One region of the Porticoccus hydrocarbonoclasticus MCTG13d genome, then DNA from elsewhere that is predicted to be linked to it. Evidence: predicted binding sites of a transcription regulator. Region 1 holds the regulator's gene; the other holds the start of a gene.

The links. The regulator FNR, encoded in region 1, switches genes on or off when oxygen is low (the NO sensors DNR and NnrR bind a similar motif). The targets are predictions, from matches to a motif close to TTGATNNNNATCAA.
Region 2: the regulator FNR is predicted to act here: its motif matches at 4,963-4,976, upstream of hemN (oxygen-independent coproporphyrinogen III oxidase).

What each region holds. Positions count from the first base shown of each region.
Region 1 covers NZ_JQMM01000001.1:1,704,254-1,713,936, reverse strand. The annotation lists gene U740_RS08195 (EAL domain-containing protein) at 1-2,382, shown strand, start outside; gene U740_RS08190 (GNAT family N-acetyltransferase/peptidase C39 family protein) at 2,414-3,547, opposite strand; gene U740_RS08185 (DUF2817 domain-containing protein) at 3,544-4,632, opposite strand; gene msrA (peptide-methionine (S)-S-oxide reductase MsrA) at 4,793-5,389, shown strand; gene U740_RS08175 (hypothetical protein) at 5,931-6,836, shown strand; gene fnr (fumarate/nitrate reduction transcriptional regulator Fnr) at 6,887-7,606, shown strand; gene U740_RS08165 (OmpW/AlkL family protein) at 7,709-8,404, opposite strand; gene U740_RS08160 (DUF4399 domain-containing protein) at 8,513-8,932, opposite strand; gene U740_RS08155 (BolA family protein) at 9,010-9,363, opposite strand; gene argS (arginine--tRNA ligase) at 9,595-9,683, shown strand, end outside.
Region 2 covers NZ_JQMM01000001.1:1,505,503-1,515,185, reverse strand. The annotation lists gene U740_RS07210 (choline/ethanolamine kinase family protein) at 1-274, opposite strand, end outside; gene pnuC (nicotinamide riboside transporter PnuC) at 219-833, opposite strand; gene U740_RS12120 (hypothetical protein) at 834-1,082, opposite strand; gene U740_RS07195 (TonB-dependent receptor) at 1,110-3,296, opposite strand; TPP riboswitch at 3,349-3,447, opposite strand; gene hemN (oxygen-independent coproporphyrinogen III oxidase) at 3,512-4,903, opposite strand; gene U740_RS07185 (EAL domain-containing protein) at 5,112-6,671, shown strand; gene U740_RS07180 (OmpA family protein) at 6,786-7,454, shown strand; gene ppa (inorganic diphosphatase) at 7,632-8,168, shown strand; gene U740_RS11845 (methylated-DNA--[protein]-cysteine S-methyltransferase) at 8,226-8,768, opposite strand; gene acs (acetate--CoA ligase) at 8,934-9,683, opposite strand, start outside.

The sequences.
Region 1 (9,683 bases):
AAATGGACATTGTTACTGAGCAGTACACCAGCATTTCGAGAAAAGGCCATATTTTCCAATCGTCCATGGGTGATTAGCACAACCGGTGGCACACTCAGCCTCCTATTGGCACTGTTGGTACTGATACTCAGCCAAAGCCGAAATCAGAATCAACGTCGAGCTTTACGTCTTGGCCATCTCTATCACGCACTGAGCCAGGTCAATCAGGCCATTGTCAGAATGGATTCTGAGGATAAACTATTTCCCCTTGTGTGCCAGATGGCAGTCAAGTTTGGTGGGATGAAAATGGCCTGGATCGGCCTGTTGGATGAAAACACCGCGGATATCATCCCCCTCACCAGCTACGGTAGCGAGGCCGATTACATTGATACCCTTCGCGCCTCGATTTGCAAGGATGTACCGGAGGGACAAGGCCCCACTGGCACGGCCATGCGCGAAAACCACCCTGTTGTCATTAATCACTATCTAACTGATCCAGGTACCAGGTCCTGGCATGAACGGGCCAGACAGTTTGGCTGGAAATCAGCGGCCGCTTTCCCCATACAACGACAGGGCAAGCCCTTTGCTGTGCTTAACGTCTATCACGGCAAACCTGCAGCCTTTGATGAAGATGCCATCAACCTACTCATGGAAATGAGCAGTGATATCAGTTTTGCATTGGATAATTTTGACCGGGAAACTCAAAGAACGGCCATGGAGACAGCCCTCGCTAAAAACGAGGCTACCATGAAAACCATAATGGAAAATATTGGCGCCTGCATCTATCTCAAGGATACCAAGGGGCACTATACCTTCGTGAATCAACAGATACTTGAGTTGTGGAGAGTTGAGAAATCAGAAGTCATCGGATTTGGAGATGATAAATTTTTTGACCCACACACAGTAAAGCGTATACAGGCAAATGATAGAAGGGTCTTTGAGCACGGGGAAATCATACAATGCGAAGAGACCGATACCGTTAAAACCAGTGGTGTGACCCGAATATTCTGGTCAATCAAGCTCCCCTTGCGGGATATCAACGGCCAGATCTATGCCCTGTGTGGCATATCAACAGATGTTACCGAACACCGTATAAAAGAGGAGAAAATACGCTATCTAAGTAATTACGACGCATTGACTGGCCTGCCAAACCGCACACTGCTGAATGAGAAAGCTCGTGTGGCTCTGGCAGCGGCAAAAGCGTCCGGCACGCAGGTATCGCTGCTTTTTATTGATCTCGATCGTTTCAGTATCATCAATGATTCCCTTGGCCACAGTGTTGGCGATGAGGTTCTGAAGCAACTTTCCCAGCGACTTACCGCAGAGTTGAATCTGAGTGCGACTCTCAGTAGAGCAGGAGGCGATGAGTTCTGTTTGCTATTGCCGGGTGTCGATACCAGTCAGGTCAAGAGAATTGCTCAAGAGTTACTGGATATCATTACCTACCCAGTGGATATCAAAGAACGTCGTCTTACCCTTACCGCCAGTATAGGTATTGCTTTTTTTCCTGATCACGGCAGTAATATTGAACGACTAATCCAATCCGCTGATGCCGCACTTGCCCAGGCTAAACAAAAAGGCTGCAATAACTATCAGATATTCAACGAAGTCATGCGTAGTGACGCCGACGAAACACTATTGATTGAAAATGAGTTACGGGAAGCCATTGGCAAACAACAACTGGCTCTCCACTATCAACCTCAGGTTGATATGCAATCCGGCAAAATCTTTGGCGTCGAAGCCCTGGTCAGATGGGAGCACCCTGAGATGGGCATGATCTATCCCGGTCGCTTTATCCCTATAGCAGAGGAAAGTGGTCTGATTGTTGATATCGGTAACTGGGTATTAGAAACCGCCGTCAGGCAACAGGCGGCCTGGTTATCTGAAGGGTTACCGCTCACGTCGATTGCGGTCAACCTTTCAGCAATACAAATCTACAAGGATGACTTCTCTCAAACGGTAGATAGCATACTTGAGAAATATCAACTGCCTCACGCAATGTTGGAGCTCGAGTTAACGGAGCGCATCGCAATGGAGCACTCAAGCAGGACCTTGATCACTCTGCATCAGTTACAGGCTCTGGGCATCACGCTTTCCATTGATGACTTCGGCACGGGTTATTCATCACTCAGTTATCTGAAAAGCTATCCGGTAAAAAAACTCAAAATTGATAAATCGTTTGTTGACGGACTGGGCAATAACGCAGAGGATCAGGCCATTGTGGTAGCCATTATCGGCATCGCAAAAGGATTGGGCTTTAAAACCGTGGCCGAGGGAGTGGAGACAAAAGAACAGTGGAAATTTCTGAAGGATCACGGTTGCGATGAATATCAGGGCTACTTTTTCAGTAAACCCGTAGCAGCAGAATTTATTCCCGCGTTGCTCACATCCACTTTAAAATAAATGGTTATCAAGGAGATGTGGCTACTGATTTCTACCAAAGCCGTTTACTCGTGCGCTTCCTGACAATGACCGCTGTGCGAATCGGGTTTCTGCCAAACCGGGACATTTTCAGGAAATCTTCATGGGCAATAGGCAGGTGTTGACTGTCTAGGCCACTGGCACTCTGTTCATCGGGATCCGGATCGGAATCATGCACATATAAACAATCCTCATCATACCCACTCATGGTCACCCAATGAGGGGCCTTTCTACCGTCGAGGCGATAGGTGCTGATCAGAATAATCGGTATGTTGCCTTTCTTGAATTCACTGATCAGATGAGAGTGATGGAAGTCTCTATAGCGGACTTTTATTTTTTCCTTTTTTGCCTGCAGAACAAAATCCTGGTGGACAAGCTCCAATACCCGTTTTTTATTTTCTCCTCTCACCCCATCAACAAACAAAGTAGTTTCCTTATTAATCCAGACCTCCACTGGATAATTCCGGTGAGTAGCGGCCAAAGCCAGACCGATCGGATGACAACCACCATGACCAGATGTCATGAAAATTGTGGTAGCTTCGCGCCAGATTTGCAGTTCTTCATGCTGGGTAGGTTGATATTTTTTTGACAGCCCTCTCATGGCCATCATCAATGCCGCCGGCCCACAGGTAAACGTCGTTGTTTGTTGTATCCAGGGAATGGCACGGTTTTCGGCAACCGGCGGCACTGTGCGAATACACTTTTGCATACGCAATGCATCATTGCTATTTTCGTAGTAATGACGATAAATACCAAAGGGTTGGTACCCCATGGACTCGTAGAGGGCGATTCCGGCTGTATTATCCACGCTCACTTCCAGGCGCAAGAATACCCTCCCGGCATCCTTGCTAATCTGTTCACCGGCCTCCATCAATGTCCTGGCAATACCTTTCCCGCGATATTCAGGATCAGTAGCAATTGAATAGAGTCGTGCCAGCGTTGTGCCTTTAAAGAAAATAATCAGGCTGTAACCGACAATAACATCGCCGTATTCCGCAACGATAAATGCGCAGTTTTCTGCCTGTATCCAATGCCGGAAGCTCCGGCGGCTTAACTGGTCAGTAGTGAAGCATTTATTTTCCAGACGCAGCAAGGCACCGAGATCCTCCTGGGAGACAGTGCGTATTGACAGTGGCAACTGATTCATGAAACTCCCACAAGCGCTTGATGAAGCACCTGCCTCGCCCGAAAAATTACGGCCTCACGCCAGTAGGCATCCAGGGGATAAAAATGTGCTTTCATATGCGTAGCCACTATCTCCTTTGAGTGGCAGGAGACACATTCAGAGCTGGACCAGATACTGGCTTCGTCAATGAGTGTATCAAAGAGTGCAGCAGTGCCCAGTGTGCCAAACTCCAACGTCACAAAGCAGCTCTTCGACCCCATAACCTGATGCCAGGCATAATCGAGCAGACCCAGTTTTGGCACGGAGCTGGACTTGCCTATCTCGGGCAGGCCACAACCGGGGCCAAACCATTCAATCGCTGTCATTAAGCCATCAGTGCCCAGTGGGTGGTCACAGATAACCTCACCGTAACCATAGGGGCCCAGACCAGTATGCACATCGACAACGGCCAAACGACGGTTGGCAAGCAAATAACGTCGAATCAGGGATTCAATCACCCCCCGACTAAATCCGGGACGTTGTCCGCCGTAAAATGGCCCGGCAGGGTCATTAAACTGGCCACCACTGAGCGCAATTTCGTAGGGGCGCTGGCCCACCCGCAGACAATAGTCCTGTAGGGCCTCGACTCTGGCGTCTCTATCGCGAATACCAAACAGAGGCTGTAGCTCCTCATACCCCGTATTTATCGGAAGCGGCTGACTGAAATCAATAAAATTCCGATTCACATCAATGCCCTGATCGTCACAACGACGATTATTGGCATACCCCCACGGGTTAAGCGCATTTATCATCAACATCGCCGTATGATCCGGAAGCGCTATGAGGCCATTGGCAACCATTTGCATCCAGTCAACCTGTACTGCAGTCCCGGTAAAACCTTCGATACCGTGTGTACCACCGATGACAACCAACACAGCTTTGGCATCCAGATCACCAATCCACCCGGTTTGACACAGTAGGTTATCCTGTGGAGAGAGTGTGAAATCGAGCCGTGTGAACGGCAGCGTCTGGGATAAAAGCGCCCTCTCCCACAGCTCGCACCCCTGACGGTAATGATCGGGGAAGCTTTGCAGCGAAAAGTATTGGAGGGTGGATTGAAACGGCATAATAGTACCTGGAACGGATCTCGATCATAGCCTCAATCCATATTATGGGTAAGTCACTCGGCCCCTTTTAGCTAAAATAAACATCGTCCAGTTTCTTCTGAACCCTGACCACCCTCACGGGTCAAACCAGCTTAGCCAAACAAATCAACGGGCAAACCCCATGATACAAAAAATTATTCTTCTGGTTTTATTGGCTGGAGTGCTCCCCGCAACCTACGCCGATACGGAAAAGGCCCTCTTTGCGGGTGGCTGCTTCTGGTGCATGGAGCCACCCTTCGACAAACTGGATGGTGTGATCAGCACCGTCTCGGGTTATGCGGGGGGGGAAACCGAGAACCCCACCTACGAGGAGGTCACAAGTGGGAAAACCGGTCATTTCGAGGTGGTTGAAGTCACCTACGACCCAAAAACGGTCAGCTATGAGACGTTGCTGAAAATCTTCTGGACAAATATTGACCCGGAGAATGGTAAGGGTCAGTTTTGTGACCGGGGAAGCCAGTATCTCAGTGCTATCTTCTACCTGAATGACGAACAAAGGGCCGCCGCCCGGAACAGTATAAGCGCATTAATCGACAGCAACATTCTGAACGATCCGATTGCCACCCGAATTCTACCGGCCAGTAAATTTTACCCCGCCGAGGAGTATCACCAGAACTACTATCTGAAAAATCCTGCACGTTATCGTTATTACCGAAATGGATGTGGCCGCGATACGCGACTAAAGCGTCTCTGGAATAACGTGGAGCTTCCCTTCTGAGAACCTGAGAACCTGAGAACCTGAGAACCTGAGAACCTGAGAACCTGAGAACCTGAGAACCTGAGAACCTGAGAACATTGAGCCCGGCATCCTGAGTAGGTAGTAAAGGTCGTTAACCGGATCTGATGACGGCAATCATGCCTTTTTTCCATCTATTTCATGATTGGGATCATACATCCTAACATCATAAATTTGACCCATATCATGGGGAGATTCATTAATTCCGCTTAACCTCAGCAGCTATTCCAATTGTCACCTGTGAGTCAGCCGGCAAATGCAAGTTGCGACAACAACCAACAATCTGTTCTGCCCTCACTCTGATATTGAGGCAGAATTTTTCAAATCCCTGGTCAGTTGTCCCAAGGAACAACTGAGGAAGCGGCGCACGTCAATCTCGCCGATTGCGCTGAATATTTATATTCCGAGCAATGCCAATAGCACTTATCCCGGACTCGTCAGCAGGGAGATCGAGCTTATTCAGCCAGTCTTCAGATACCAGCCTTTGGTGAAATTCTGGCTCAGAAACAGGCCTTTAAAAGGCATGAACAGGGGTGAACTAACAGAACTGGTTTTTTTATCCAACAGTTATTTCAACCCCCGAAACAAGAAAGCGTGTGAATACGGTTTTGAATGCACGCTTACAGATATAACCACCGAAAAACTGGCCTTAATGAAGGGACTTCATTTTGATTGCTTCCGACTAACCATTAATGCCGCAATACCGCCCCACAAACAACAATTTACATCGATCCTGACAACTGCCAGTGACTTTCACTTTGGAGAGTGGTACTGCTGCCTACAGGTCAATCAGGCCGACCCGGACACATTGGACCACTGGCTTACTGAGTTAATCCGCTATCAACCGGCAATTATTGAGTTACAGGGGCTGCAGACAATGGAGGGTGCAGCAACCCTGAGCCAACTCTCGCGGAGAATGAGCAGTCAGCACTATCAACTTATGGCGGACCGTTTTTTTGTCATTCAAGGGCATAAACTTCTGCAACTTCGCCAGAGCAAGACCCTTCAATATACCCCCTGGGGAATGGCTAGAGACAGCCTGATAGACTGGGTTGGTATTGGCCTTGGTGCACTGGGTAAATTGGGTGATGGCTACTATCAGAATACCGACTCCATTCACGACTACCGACAGGCCCTTGATGAAAAGCACCTCCCTGTGCATTGCACGGGGCTATTTCCAGATCATCAACCGCAGAATCTCCCACCCTGGCAACTGGTCAATCAGTTGCTCTGCTTTCATCGGGTGCATCTAACCAGTTGTGATCTGACAATCAAGTTATGCCCGGAACTCGCCAAACTTTTCCAACATGCCCTGTCTCTGGGCTGGCTCACCAGAGAATCTGATTATCTGGTGCTGTCCATTCAGGGTCTCGACCATCTCCGCTATTTCTGCGATAGTCTCCAGGCGTGTCGATGTAACGGTCGTTAATGACCGTTATCATGATCGCCGCTATAATGAGACATAAGAGGTTCAGAGAGATGTCGATGGATTCGGTCTGCCCCCACAATAATACATTCCACTGCGGTGACTGCCGTATGAATGCACTCTGTCTCCCGCTTGCACTGCAAACCAAGGAAGTAGAACGCCTGGATGAAATCATTCAGCGAGGCAAACCTCTTCAAAAGGATCACCATATCTACCATGCTGGAGAAGAATTCGATTCTGTCTTTGCGGTTCGCAGTGGCTCGATCAAAAGCTATACAATTAGCAATAGTGGCCAGGAACAGGTGACTGGATTTCACCTCCCGGGGGAGATATTCGGTATGGATGGTATAGGCCAGAATCGTTACACCAACTCTGCAGTTGCCATGGAGACCTCTTCCGTCTGTGAAATTCCCTTCAACCGTCTTCAGGAACTGAGCATTGCAATCCCTACACTGCAACGCCATTTTTTCCAGTTGATGAGCCTGGAAATCACTGGGGATCAACAACTTCTTAGCCTACTCAGCAAAAATACAGCCGAAGAGCGGGTGGCAACACTGTTGATGAGTATTTCAAACCGCAATTTCCGACTTAAACTCTCTGCCACACGATTCAGGTTACCGATGTCACGTGCAGATATCGGCAATTATCTGGGCCTTACTGTTGAGACTGTCAGCCGGGTATTAAGCCGCTTTCAAAAACAGGCATTGCTGAAGGTCGACAAAAAGGAAGTAGAGCTGCTCAATCTGGACAAACTACGCGAGTTGGCCAACTAGGATTTTTCAATTAATCCCTTGTTTTGATTTTTGATTGATACAGAAACAAAAAAGCCGGTTTATGAAACCGGCTTTTGTGCAATTAGCTAACCAAGTTCTTAGTTAAAACTTGTAGCCTATACCCACCATATAGACCAGTGGATCAATATCCACCTTGGTCTTCACCTCAGCACCCGGGAAATTGAATTTCGCATCGGTATCGATATCGATATACCACACTGCGGCATTGACTACCCAACGATCGGACAATGCGTAATCCATACCCAGTTCAAACGCCACACCCCAGGAGTCATCAAGTTTTAACTTGCCGCCTGCACCGACAATCCCCTCAAGTTCACTGGCAACATCCTCTTCGAAAAATTTTGTGTAGTTAATACCGACCCCGGCATAGGGCTGGAACCGGGACTCAGCTTTCATCGGAAAATATTGCAGCGTCAGGGTAGGTGGTAAATGTTTGGTCGAACCCGCATCAATCTTTCCGGGAACCAGCAAATTTTTGGCTTTAATATCGTGTTTAAAGGGCGTGGCTGCCAACAGGCCTAAACCCAGGTGATCCGTCAACATATAGGTCAGGGTAAGACCGAGCTGAGTGTCGGAATCGACATAGGCCTTGCTGTTCGGCAACCCGCCACCATTAAGTGTAAGACGGCTGCTGTCATCGTTAGGTTCAACTGTTGCGGCACCTGCGCGGACAATAACATCTCCCGCCTCGTAGGCCATAACACCTGTGGTTCCGGCCAAAAGACTCCCGGCCAGGGTCATATGAATTGCCAGCGACAATGCTTTTTGCTTGAACATTTACTTTCTCCAGAAAGGTAGCACTAAAAGACAAGGCCATTAAACCAAGCGCTTCACTACCACCATTTGATCTGGATTAAGTAAACAGAATCATCGACTTGCGCTAGATCAATACACCTTAATGATTATTGGCTCAGAAAGTACTGGAGGGTTGTGCGGAATATGAAAATGGTCTCCGAGGAGTAATTGCAGCTTGTGTTCACCAGGAGGCAGTTCAAGACTCACCTCAGTCTGGCCACCACCAAAGTGACGGTGTTGATCATCAGCCGGAATGGGTTTGTCCTTATCAGGCAATTGCTGAACATTAATCAGTAAATGATGATGTCCTGTATGTTCCCGCTCAACACCTGCCGGCGCAACACCAATACCATTCAGACCGAATCGCACAGTCACCGGACTGCTCACGGTTTCACCATCTTTGGGAGAAATAATATAGGCACTGGCAGAACCAGTATCAGTCGTTCCACCAGCATAAATTGTCGGGGATAGAATCATCAGCATCACCAGTAAAGCTTGCATTTTTTTCATGTAATACCCCTATTGTTATCCGTGAATAATTGTCAGTGGTCCCAAACTCCGCTCAACGGTGGCGAGATCTTCCGGAACTAGCCGTTTTTCCCCATACAGTCTGGTGACGAAGGTGCACACTTTTGCTCTCGCCATTCGTCAGGCGTGAAGATATGCAGTGCCAGGGCATGAACGCCACCAGCCAGCTCATCAGATAGCAGCTGGTACACTCGCTGGTGACGCTTAACGGCCCGCATCCCCTCAAATGAACCAGAGACGATAACCAGCTTAAAATGCGTTTCTGAATCCACGGGAACCGCATGCATGTGGCTCTCGTTCAGCACTTGGAGAAAATCCGGTGTAAATGCCGCTGTCAGTTTGTTTTCAATGATCTTTTGAACTTGCAATGTCACCTCGAAAAAATCTAAACCATTTAATAATGAACGTCCCAACTACTTGCCTGTTTCGAAAATATTCATGCGAAGAAGGCCATTACCGAAAAAGCGATCTCAAATCACCCACTGATCAACGTAAAACCAAGGTAATGCCGGATTACTGTCAGGCATAGACATGATCTTCGACTATACTGGCAGCCCCTTTATCCATCAACCGCCACTACTGGCTTTTTGGAGTTGGGGTACTACAATCCCGTTTTCTCTTAACAAGACACATCCTGCCCGCTTATGAGTATTAAAAACCTGATCGAACAACGTGTACGGGCTGCCATGTCAGCAGCAAACATTCCTGATGACTGCCCGGCCAATATCGCCCT
Region 2 (9,683 bases), 200 kb from region 1:
AAAGCAGCTTGGGGACACACCCAGTGGGCTGCAACAGGCGAAGCAGAGCCTCTTCCCTTTGGCGGTCAATCCCCAGCGCCTTGCTGTGTGGTGTATTGACTCTCACTACGGCTCTCCTGGAGCCACTTTCCACCAGATAAGACAAATTGGTCATACCGCCGGACATGGGTTTAACCAGAGACGGTTTACCTGGCAGGCGGATTTCCCAGCGCCGCCATTCAGATAACGTCTGGTGCAGCAAACTCTTGCCGTCGCTCAGTGATTGGCTGTTCAAGGTAATGTTTTCTCCAGCGGATAAAACCGAGCACGACCAGCACCAGATAAACAGCAAACAGGCCGGCCGTGAGGTAAAGTTCACGATCCAGATAAAGGTAAATTGATGCCCCGTCGACGACAATCCAGTAGAGCCAGTTTTCCAGAATTTTGCGGGCCACCATCACCGTAGTCAGCACCCCGCCCCAGGTAGTGAAGGAGTCCAGATAAGGCAAGTGGGCATCGGTGTGTTGGGACAGCAGGTGGCCAGACACGGCAGAAGCCAGTACAACAGCGAACAACGCATACAAGTGTTGCGTTAGCCCCCAGCGGGATATCCTGACGCCGCGGTGCTCGACACCACCGCGACGCCACTGATACCACCCATAAACCGCCATCACCAGATAATAGACGTGCAGCAACGAGCCCATGTAAAGACTGACACCGCCAAACACCCAGATATAAATAGCCGTGCCAAAAAAGGCACAGAACCAGCACAGGCTGTTCTCTCGCATAGCCAGCACGAGATAGGCCAATGAAAAAACCACCGCCAGTGCTTCCAGGCCTAACCAGTTCGACATTCAGAATGCCTCGTATCCGGGAATCACCTTAAGCACATATACCGCCATATCGAATTCCTCACGGCAGGCGGCGATGGTGTCCTGAACCGCCTGCATGGCCGCCTGGTATTCACCCTGTACCACCGTACTGGTGGGGAAGGTCTGCACCTCAAGCCCCGGATAGCAGTTAATCTTCTCAATAAACCCCTTGATCGGTGGAATGAAGTCCTCCCGGTTAGGATACATACTGACATCAATGGTCACCTGCATACGATAAATCTCCCTGGGGTAATGCCCTTAAAAGCGGTATTTGGCGGTGGCGCCAACAATGCGCGGCTCACCATACTGATAATAGGGTTCAGTCTGATAAAAATTGCGGGGGTCATTGCCGAAGCCACCAAAACCGCGAACAATCACATCCCGATCTGTCAGATTGCGTCCCCACAGCATGAAATCCCACTGTTGCAACCGGTACTCAAGCCGGGCATTAAACAGCTCGTAGCGGTTTGACCTAGCGTTGTGCCGCGGTGACAAATAGAACTGCTGTTTGCCTTCCATTTCCAGTGCTGCCGACATCTGCCCGGTTAAGGCCACTTCGACTCCCAGGGAAAACTGGTAGGAAGGTGCATGTGCCTGCTCCCGACCATCGAGATCGACCGCCACATTGTTTTCCGGATCGGCATCCACATGACTCAAGCTTTCAAAGTCCTGATAAGTAGCACGGAGCAAGCCGAGACTGCCGTAAACCTGAACATCCTCCTTCGCCAACCAGTCAAACATCAGCTCAAGGCCGTAATTGCGACCTTTGGACGCATTGTCAAACATGTCAATAAAACTGCAGGGGCACAGATCACCGGTAATCGGCTTGACCAGCGATTGCTTGACCTGCATATCCCGTCGCATCTGATAAAACAATGCCAACTGAACCTGCAGGGTGCGATCCAGCCAGTCACCCTTTATGCCGGTTTCGAGATTCCACATATATTCGGTATCAAAATCCCGCACACCGGAATCCAGTTCAGGGTTGCTATTGACCCCACCGGCCTTGTAACCCCGGGAAACCAGTCCATAAAGCAGGGTTTCCGGCGTCAGACTGTATTCCAGGGCCAGACGGCCACCCCAGAGTCTTTCACTGGTATTGTGGCGAACCCCCTCGCTGTCCAGATAATCGGCACGACGAAACTCGATTCGCGCCCCGCTGACCAGCTTTAAATGGTCGCTGAGCCGGGTGTCCAGCTGGCCGTAGACAGCCCGGTTGCGGGTGTCAAAATCACTGGTGAAGTCACCGTCAGCATAGGTGTATTCGCGCAGCAGCGACTCATTCTGCCTGCGGTAATAAATGCCCAGCACCCAGTCGCTGGCGCCATTGAAAAGACGCCCGGCTTCGCTGGAAACCAGCTTGAGGTCCATGCTGCCGTTATAGCGGCTGCGCTGGTAGCGATCAAAAGAGGAATACTCCCAACCCTCGCAAGGCAGGCCCTCACAGATAGCCGCAAAACTCCAGTCCTCGTCATAGCTGTACTCAAGATTGCTATCGGCATAACTGATCAGTCCGACCACATCAAACTGCTCAGTGGCGTGCCAGATACTTTCTACCGCAAATGCCGTGGACTCCTGGCGGTCGTGACCCGGCTGATCGGAGAGCGTCTTGCGGGTGTTATCCAGCGAAAAGGCATCGTAACCGTTGTCCGCATCCACGTAGAAACCGGTAAAGTTCAGCTGTAACCGGTCGCTGACTCGCCAGTGCAGCTTGCCCCGGGCGGTGAGCTCGTCGATGTTGCTGGTATCCTTGCGATTGACAAACTCATTATCGATATAGCCGTCACTGCGGTGACCCTGCACGGCCAGACGGTAGCCCAGATTATCGGCAATCGGTCCGCTCAATACTGCGCTGGTGGTGCGGGTTTCATAGTCGGCAATAGAGGTTTCAATGTGGCCTTCAAATACGTCGGAGGGATTATTTGATTTCATGTTGATCAACCCCGCCAGCGCGTTGGCACCGTAGAGGGTGCCTTGGGGACCGCGCAACACTTCAACCTGACGCAAATCGAGGGTTGTTGCCGCACCGCCGATACCACTGAAATCGATCCCGTCAATCAGCAAGCCCACCGAGGGGTTCAGCGGCTCGATAAACTGACTGCGCTCGCCGATACCACGGATCTGGATAAATTTGCCCCGCGATGCGCCGCTGGAAAAATTCACATTCGGAACCAGATTCAGGAGCTGATCCAGGTGACGCGCCTGACGGCGTTCAATCTGCTGACTGTCGAGGATGCTGATACTGTTGCCGGTATCCAGCACGGATACATCGCGAAACTGGGCAGTCACCACCACTTCCTGAATGGTTTCAGCGGATAACGTCTCTATGGTGGTCTCGGTCCCGGCTACTATGCCCTCAGGACCCTCGGGTTCTGTAGCAAGCACAACGCCGGAAAGCAGGCAGGTAAATGCCAGTAATGGCATTTTTCGAAACAGGTCTATCATGATGAGCCTCATTAACATTGTTAAAGAGACCCGGATATGGGAGGAGTGAACGGTAACTTTTGCGTCCTATCCCTACGCCGGTACTATCCGGATCAGGTTCAAAGGGTTCATCCGAGGATGTCTCAGGCTTGCGCCGCCCCTTAGGAAAATTCATCTGCTCTGTGCAGGTGAAATTGCGATTTTACGCGAATCAATTACCAACTCAATGGCTTTACTTAAATAATTTTGGAGTAACGAATTTCCGACCCGGATTTTTTGATATAGGCGTCGAAGGTCATGCAGATGCGGCGAATCAACAGTCGCCCCACCGGGGTTACCCGGAGGCCTTCCGGGCTGAGGACCACCAGGCCGTCGTCCATCATCGACCGCAGCTGGAGCAACTCTTCCGCAAAATAGTCGGTGAACACGACGTCAAATTGTTGTTCGATGTCAGCAAAATTCAATTCAAAATGGCAGATCAACTGCTTGATCACCATCTGGCGCAACAGGTCATCGCGGCTCAGCTCAAATCCCCGCGCCACCGGCAGATGGCCGCTGTCGATGGCAGTCTGGTAGTCCTCGATCTGCTTGTGATTCTGGGCAAATACATTGTCTATGGCGCTGATGGCAGACACGCCAAAGGCCACCAGATCAGAACCGCCGTGAGTGGAGTAACCCTGGAAATTTCGCTGTAACACACCATTGCGCTGTGCCACCGCCAGCTCATCGTCTGGGAGGGCAAAGTGATCCATACCGATATAGACATAACCGGCTTTCAACAGCATCTGGGTGATGCTTTCCATCATCAACAGCTTATCTTTCGCACTGGGCAGCGCGCTTTCATCTATCTGTCTCTGCACCTTGAACAGATGGGGTAAATGGGCGTAATTGAATACCGATAGGCGGTCCGGGCCGAGGTCAATGATGCTGTCCAGGGTGCGCTCGAAAGTATCCCAGGTCTGATAGGGCAAACCGTAGATCAGGTCCATGCTGATGGAATGGAAACCTTCGGCGCGGCCCGCCTCCACTAACGCACACACCTCCTCCACAGAATTAAAACGGTTGACCGCCTGCTGCACGGTGGGATCGAAATCCTGAACCCCCATACTGAGGCGGTTAAATCCCAGATCCCGCAGACAGCTGATCGTGCTGACATCCATATCCCCGGGGTGAATCTCTATCGAATACTCGCCACTGTCGTCATCCAACAGGTTGAAATGTTTGCGGGTGGCGGCCATCAACAGGCGTTTTTCATCATCACTGATGTAAGTGGGTGTACCGCCACCCCAGTGCAGCTGATGGACTGGCCGGGAACGGTCAAACAGTGCCCCCTGACAAGCCACCTCGGTGATCAGTCTTTCCAGATACGGCATGGCTCGCTTGCGATTGGCCGTGATGATTTTGTTGCAGGCGCAGTAGTAACAGACCGTGCTGCAGAAGGGCAGATGAAAATACAGAGACAGAGGACGACCCGCCGCATTGCTGCGCTCAATCGCTTGACACAGCGCCGCCTCGCCAAAGCCTTCATGGAATTGTGGCGCCGTAGGGTAGGACGTGTAACGGGGGCCAGACAGGTCGTAGCGCTCGATCAGCTGACGATCCCAGATAGCCGTATTTTCAGAAATCACTGTGACAAAAAACCTGTTGAGGAAAAAACGGATCCTAGCAGCGGTTCGCCTACTGCTTGTTGATGTCGATCAACCTACGCAATCAAGCTACCGTTCCCGCTATCAAGAGGCTCACCCTGATGGCCAAGTCGCCCGGCATCTGTCACCCCATACCCGTTTTGGGTGACTCTCTGTTAAAGTAACGGCCCCCCATAAGTCTGTTTCCTCCATGCTGGCACGTCGTGACAAAATCTTTTTTGGTATCCTGGCGATCACAGTGCTTGGGGCATTGGCCCTGTCACTGCTGCTCGGCTGGTATATCTGGCGGGAATCCGTTGGCACGGAGGAACAGCGTCTGCAACAATTGTCACAGCGACTCGGTGAGGAAACAGAACAGGCCATTATTGACGCCCGCAATCTTCTTGAAACCCTCAATGAGCGGGCCACTGATCCTTGTAACACCACCCACCTAGCGATGATGCAGGAGGTCGCCATAGCGCGTCCCTATATCCGGGCAATCGGCTACTGGCGTGCAGCCGAACGACTCTGTGGCGCCGGGTTTATTCAGGGCATATCCTTCACGCCACCCAAAGCCAGCCGTATTTACAACTCGGGGGTGATTGCCTGGTGGCCCAGCGAGACCACAGAAGTGGGTGGCGTACAGCTGTTTCTGATGCGATTTGGTCACCATGATGTGGTGATCGACCCACGGTTGTTACTGAACGTGGACCTTCTGGAGGGCCAGATGGCCGGCCTGTGGGTAGAAAGACTACCCATGATCACGACGCCACCCAATGCCATTTTCCCACCATTGGAAAGCCTCAAACAGGGAATGACTGTCAATCAGTCGACGGGACAGATGATTTCCCGGTTTTCCCTGGGCACCCTGCTTCCCATCGATATTGTCGCCATTCAGCCAATGAGCGAGTTCTGGAAACGCTATCTGCCCACCCTGATCACCGCCGGGATATCAGCCCTGCTACTGATCCCCCTCTGGGTATTCGCTGTGGTCCGCTACTCCCGCCAGCACCTCAGCCTGGCCGCCGAATTGCGTGATGCAATCACCAGAAATAAACTGAGAGTCAACTATCAGCCCATCGTGGATATGTCCAATGGACGGTGCCTCGGCGCTGAATCACTGGCACGCTGGACCCGCGACAATGGTGAAGTTGTCGGCCCGGACATTTTCATTCCGATCGCCGAGGAGGCCGGGTTGGCCACCGACCTGGCTCGGGCCATGCTGCAAGGCATCCTGCGCGAGCTGGGCGATCTTCTAAAACAATGCCCGGATCTCAGTATCAACCTCAACCTGTCCGCACAGGACTTCCAGTCAGACCGGTTGTTCGTCCACCTTGAAACCGAGCTGAAAACCGCCGGGCTGGCTACTTCGGCCATCAAACTGGAAATTACCGAACGGGCATTGGTGGACAGTGACTCGGCGCGGCAGCGAATCCGCACCCTGCGCCGACAGGGTCATCTGGTGGCTATTGATGATTTCGGCACCGGTTACTCCAGCCTTTCCTATCTGGAAAGTTTTGAGCTGGATGCCCTGAAAATCGACAAGTCTTTTGTCGATGCCATTGAAAACCAGGCTGTTACCAGCAGTGTGATTGTCCATGTAATCGAGATGGCAAAATCATTGAACCTGGATATTATTGCCGAGGGCGTCGAGTGTGATCATCAGGCGGACTGGCTCTTGAGTCAGGGCGTCAGGCTGGGGCAGGGTTACCTGTTCAGCCGTCCTTTAACGGCTCATCAGTTTATTGACTTCCATCAAAAATACAGCTGACCGATCAGCTAAGCACAGATAAACTACTCCGCCCCGGAGGGAATGACCAACCCGTCTCAACCCTGTCCGGGCCGTTTCCCTATCAACCACCGGAGAATTGACTGCTTGAAAAAAATGCCTGTGCCAAGTTGCCCCAAGACATCACTGAATTACCTGTTCGTCGCGATAATTACATTGGCAAGCGGTGGCTGTAGCCTTTGGGAGCCCCTGACGGAGCAGTCAGAGCCAGCCAGAATCACCAGCCTTTCGGATAGCACAAAAAGCAGTCTGGTAAAACGTAAGGCAACACTGAGTGACAGTGACAAAATCAACCCACTCCCCCCGGAACAGGTCGGTTATTATATGGATGTCCAGTATGCCAACCTCCAGCAGAAGCTCAGGAATCAGGGTATCGACCTCAGCCTACAGAACAGTAAAATCACCATGATTATCCCCGGGGCAACCATCTTTGATGTCAACAGCACAGCCATCAATAAGGGGGCCCAATCGGCCCTGACAGCCATTACCGGGGTATTGGCAGAGTATGACAACACAATGATTACTGTGGCCGGTCACACCGACAACCAGGGAGAGACTGACTATAATCAGGAACTCTCGGAACAGCGTGCCCTAGCCATTGGCGAATACCTTTCCCAACGCGGCATCACGCCCACTAGATTGGTGATTCAGTACTTTGGTCAGAACCGTCCAATCGCCGATAACAGTATTCCCTCGGGCCGCGCTGAAAATCGCCGTGTCGAGCTGATCATAGAGCCCATCGTTGCCCGACAATCGTCGTCGTAACCTGAACTGGATATTCTCGGCCAACACCTGAAAACGCGGCCTTCGAACCGAGCGTATAGACCAAGGTGTCACTGGCAATAGCCCATGCTGGCCAGTATAATTCCGCCACTCTGGAAACCCGCCGGGTGGACCTGTGCATTTCCGCTTCCCTAACCTCAAGAGAGAAGAAGACGAGACATGAGCTACAACAAGATTCCCGCTGGCAACGACCTGCCGCACGATATCAACGTGGTCATTGAAATCCCCGCCAACCACGACCCCATCAAATATGAAATCGACAAGGACAGCGATGCAATTTTTGTTGACCGCTTTGTCGCCACACCCATGTTTTATCCCGCCAATTACGGCTATATCCCACAGACTCTGTCAGAAGACGGCGATCCCCTGGATGTACTGGTGGTAACACCCTACCCTGTCATGCCCGGCTCAGTGATCCGCAGCCGGGTCATCGGCGTGTTGAACATGACCGATGAGTCCGGTGTGGATGCCAAACTACTGGCGGTACCCCATACCAAGCTCACCAAGCTGTATGACCACGTGCAGGAAATTGCCGACCTGCCGGAGCTACTGATCAAACAGATCAAACACTACTTTGAAAATTACAAGACACTCGAAGCCGGCAAGTGGGTGAAAGTTGAAGGCTGGGACAATGCCGAAGCCGCCCGCAGGGAAATTACCGCTTCGCGCGATCGCTATCTGCAAGAGGAAGGCTGAAACACGGGCCGGCACTCACCAATAAAAAACCCGGCATTTAACGCCGGGTTTTTTATGTCATGCCGATACAGACTGCTCCCAATCCAGCATCTGCTGTTTCCGGGGCAACCCCCAGCGATACCCCCCCAGCTCGCCGTTACTGCGGATCACCCGATGGCAGGGAACCAGCCAGGCCACCGGGTTGGCACCAATCGCGCTGGCCACGGCGCGCACCGCTTTGGGCTGGTCAATGGCACTGGCCACCTGCTGATAGGTGATCACACTGGCAAAGGGGATCGACAATAATACCTGCCAGACCTGTCGCTGAAATACCGTACCCTTCGCACTCAGTGTCAAGCTGTCTTCCTGCGGGTTCTCCCGGGCAGGCCGACGAAACAGCGTTTGTACGAAAGCTGCTACACCCGCATCATCACGATTGAAACACCGGGATTTATCCAACCGGGGAAAAACCCGAAAAGGATCGGTTTCACCGCGGTCCTGAAACACCAGCTGCTCAATCCCGGACTCTGTCCAGACCAGCCAAAGCGAGCCAAATGGTGAGGGCGAATTGCCATAACGGGCATCGAGCCCATCCTGATAATCAACCAGACGGATTTTCATTTCTCTACCCTGTTGCTAACGGAATAATGACAAGGGAAATGTATCACGGCAACCATCTGCTGGTGGCAATTGATTCAGACTGATATCGGCAGGACCTATTCGACAGAATCAATACAAATACAGGATGGTAAAACAGCCCGCCGGGCGGGCTGTTTTACCGAGGTATCAGGTATTAGCCCGATTCTCAATCAACTGATCCACCACAGCGGGATCTGCCAGGGTTGAAGTATCTCCCAGGTTCTCCAGTTCATTGGCGGCAATTTTGCGCAAAATACGGCGCATGATTTTTCCCGACCGGGTCTTCGGCAGCCCCGGAGCCCAATGAATCACATCCGGCTTGGCGATTGCACCAATTTCCTTCACACAAAGCGCCACCAGCTCCTTGCGCAAGTCATCCGATGGCTCTGCACCGCTCATCAGCGTGACATAGGCATAAATACCCTGTCCCTTGATATCGTGCGGGTAACCGACCACCGCAGCCTCGGCCACATTGGCATGCAACACCAGAGCACTTTCCACCTCCGCAGTCCCCATGCGGTGCCCGGAAACATTCAGCACATCGTCCACCCGGCCGGTAATCCAATAGTGGCCATCGGCATCCCGACGACCGCCATCACCGGTAAAGTAATAACCTTTGTAGGGGGCAAAATAGGTTTCCCGGAAACGTTCCATATCTCCGTATACACCACGAATCTGGGCAGGCCAGGATGCTTTGATAGCCAGAACACCTTCACCGGGACCTTCAATTTCATGCCCTTCGGCATCCAGCAGTACGGGCTGTACGCCAAAAAATGGTACGGTCGCACAACCGGGCTTCATCAGCGTGGCACCCGGCAGAGGGGTCAGCATATGGGCACCGGTTTCTGTCTGCCACCAAGTATCGACAATTGGGCAACGACCGTCACCAACAACCCG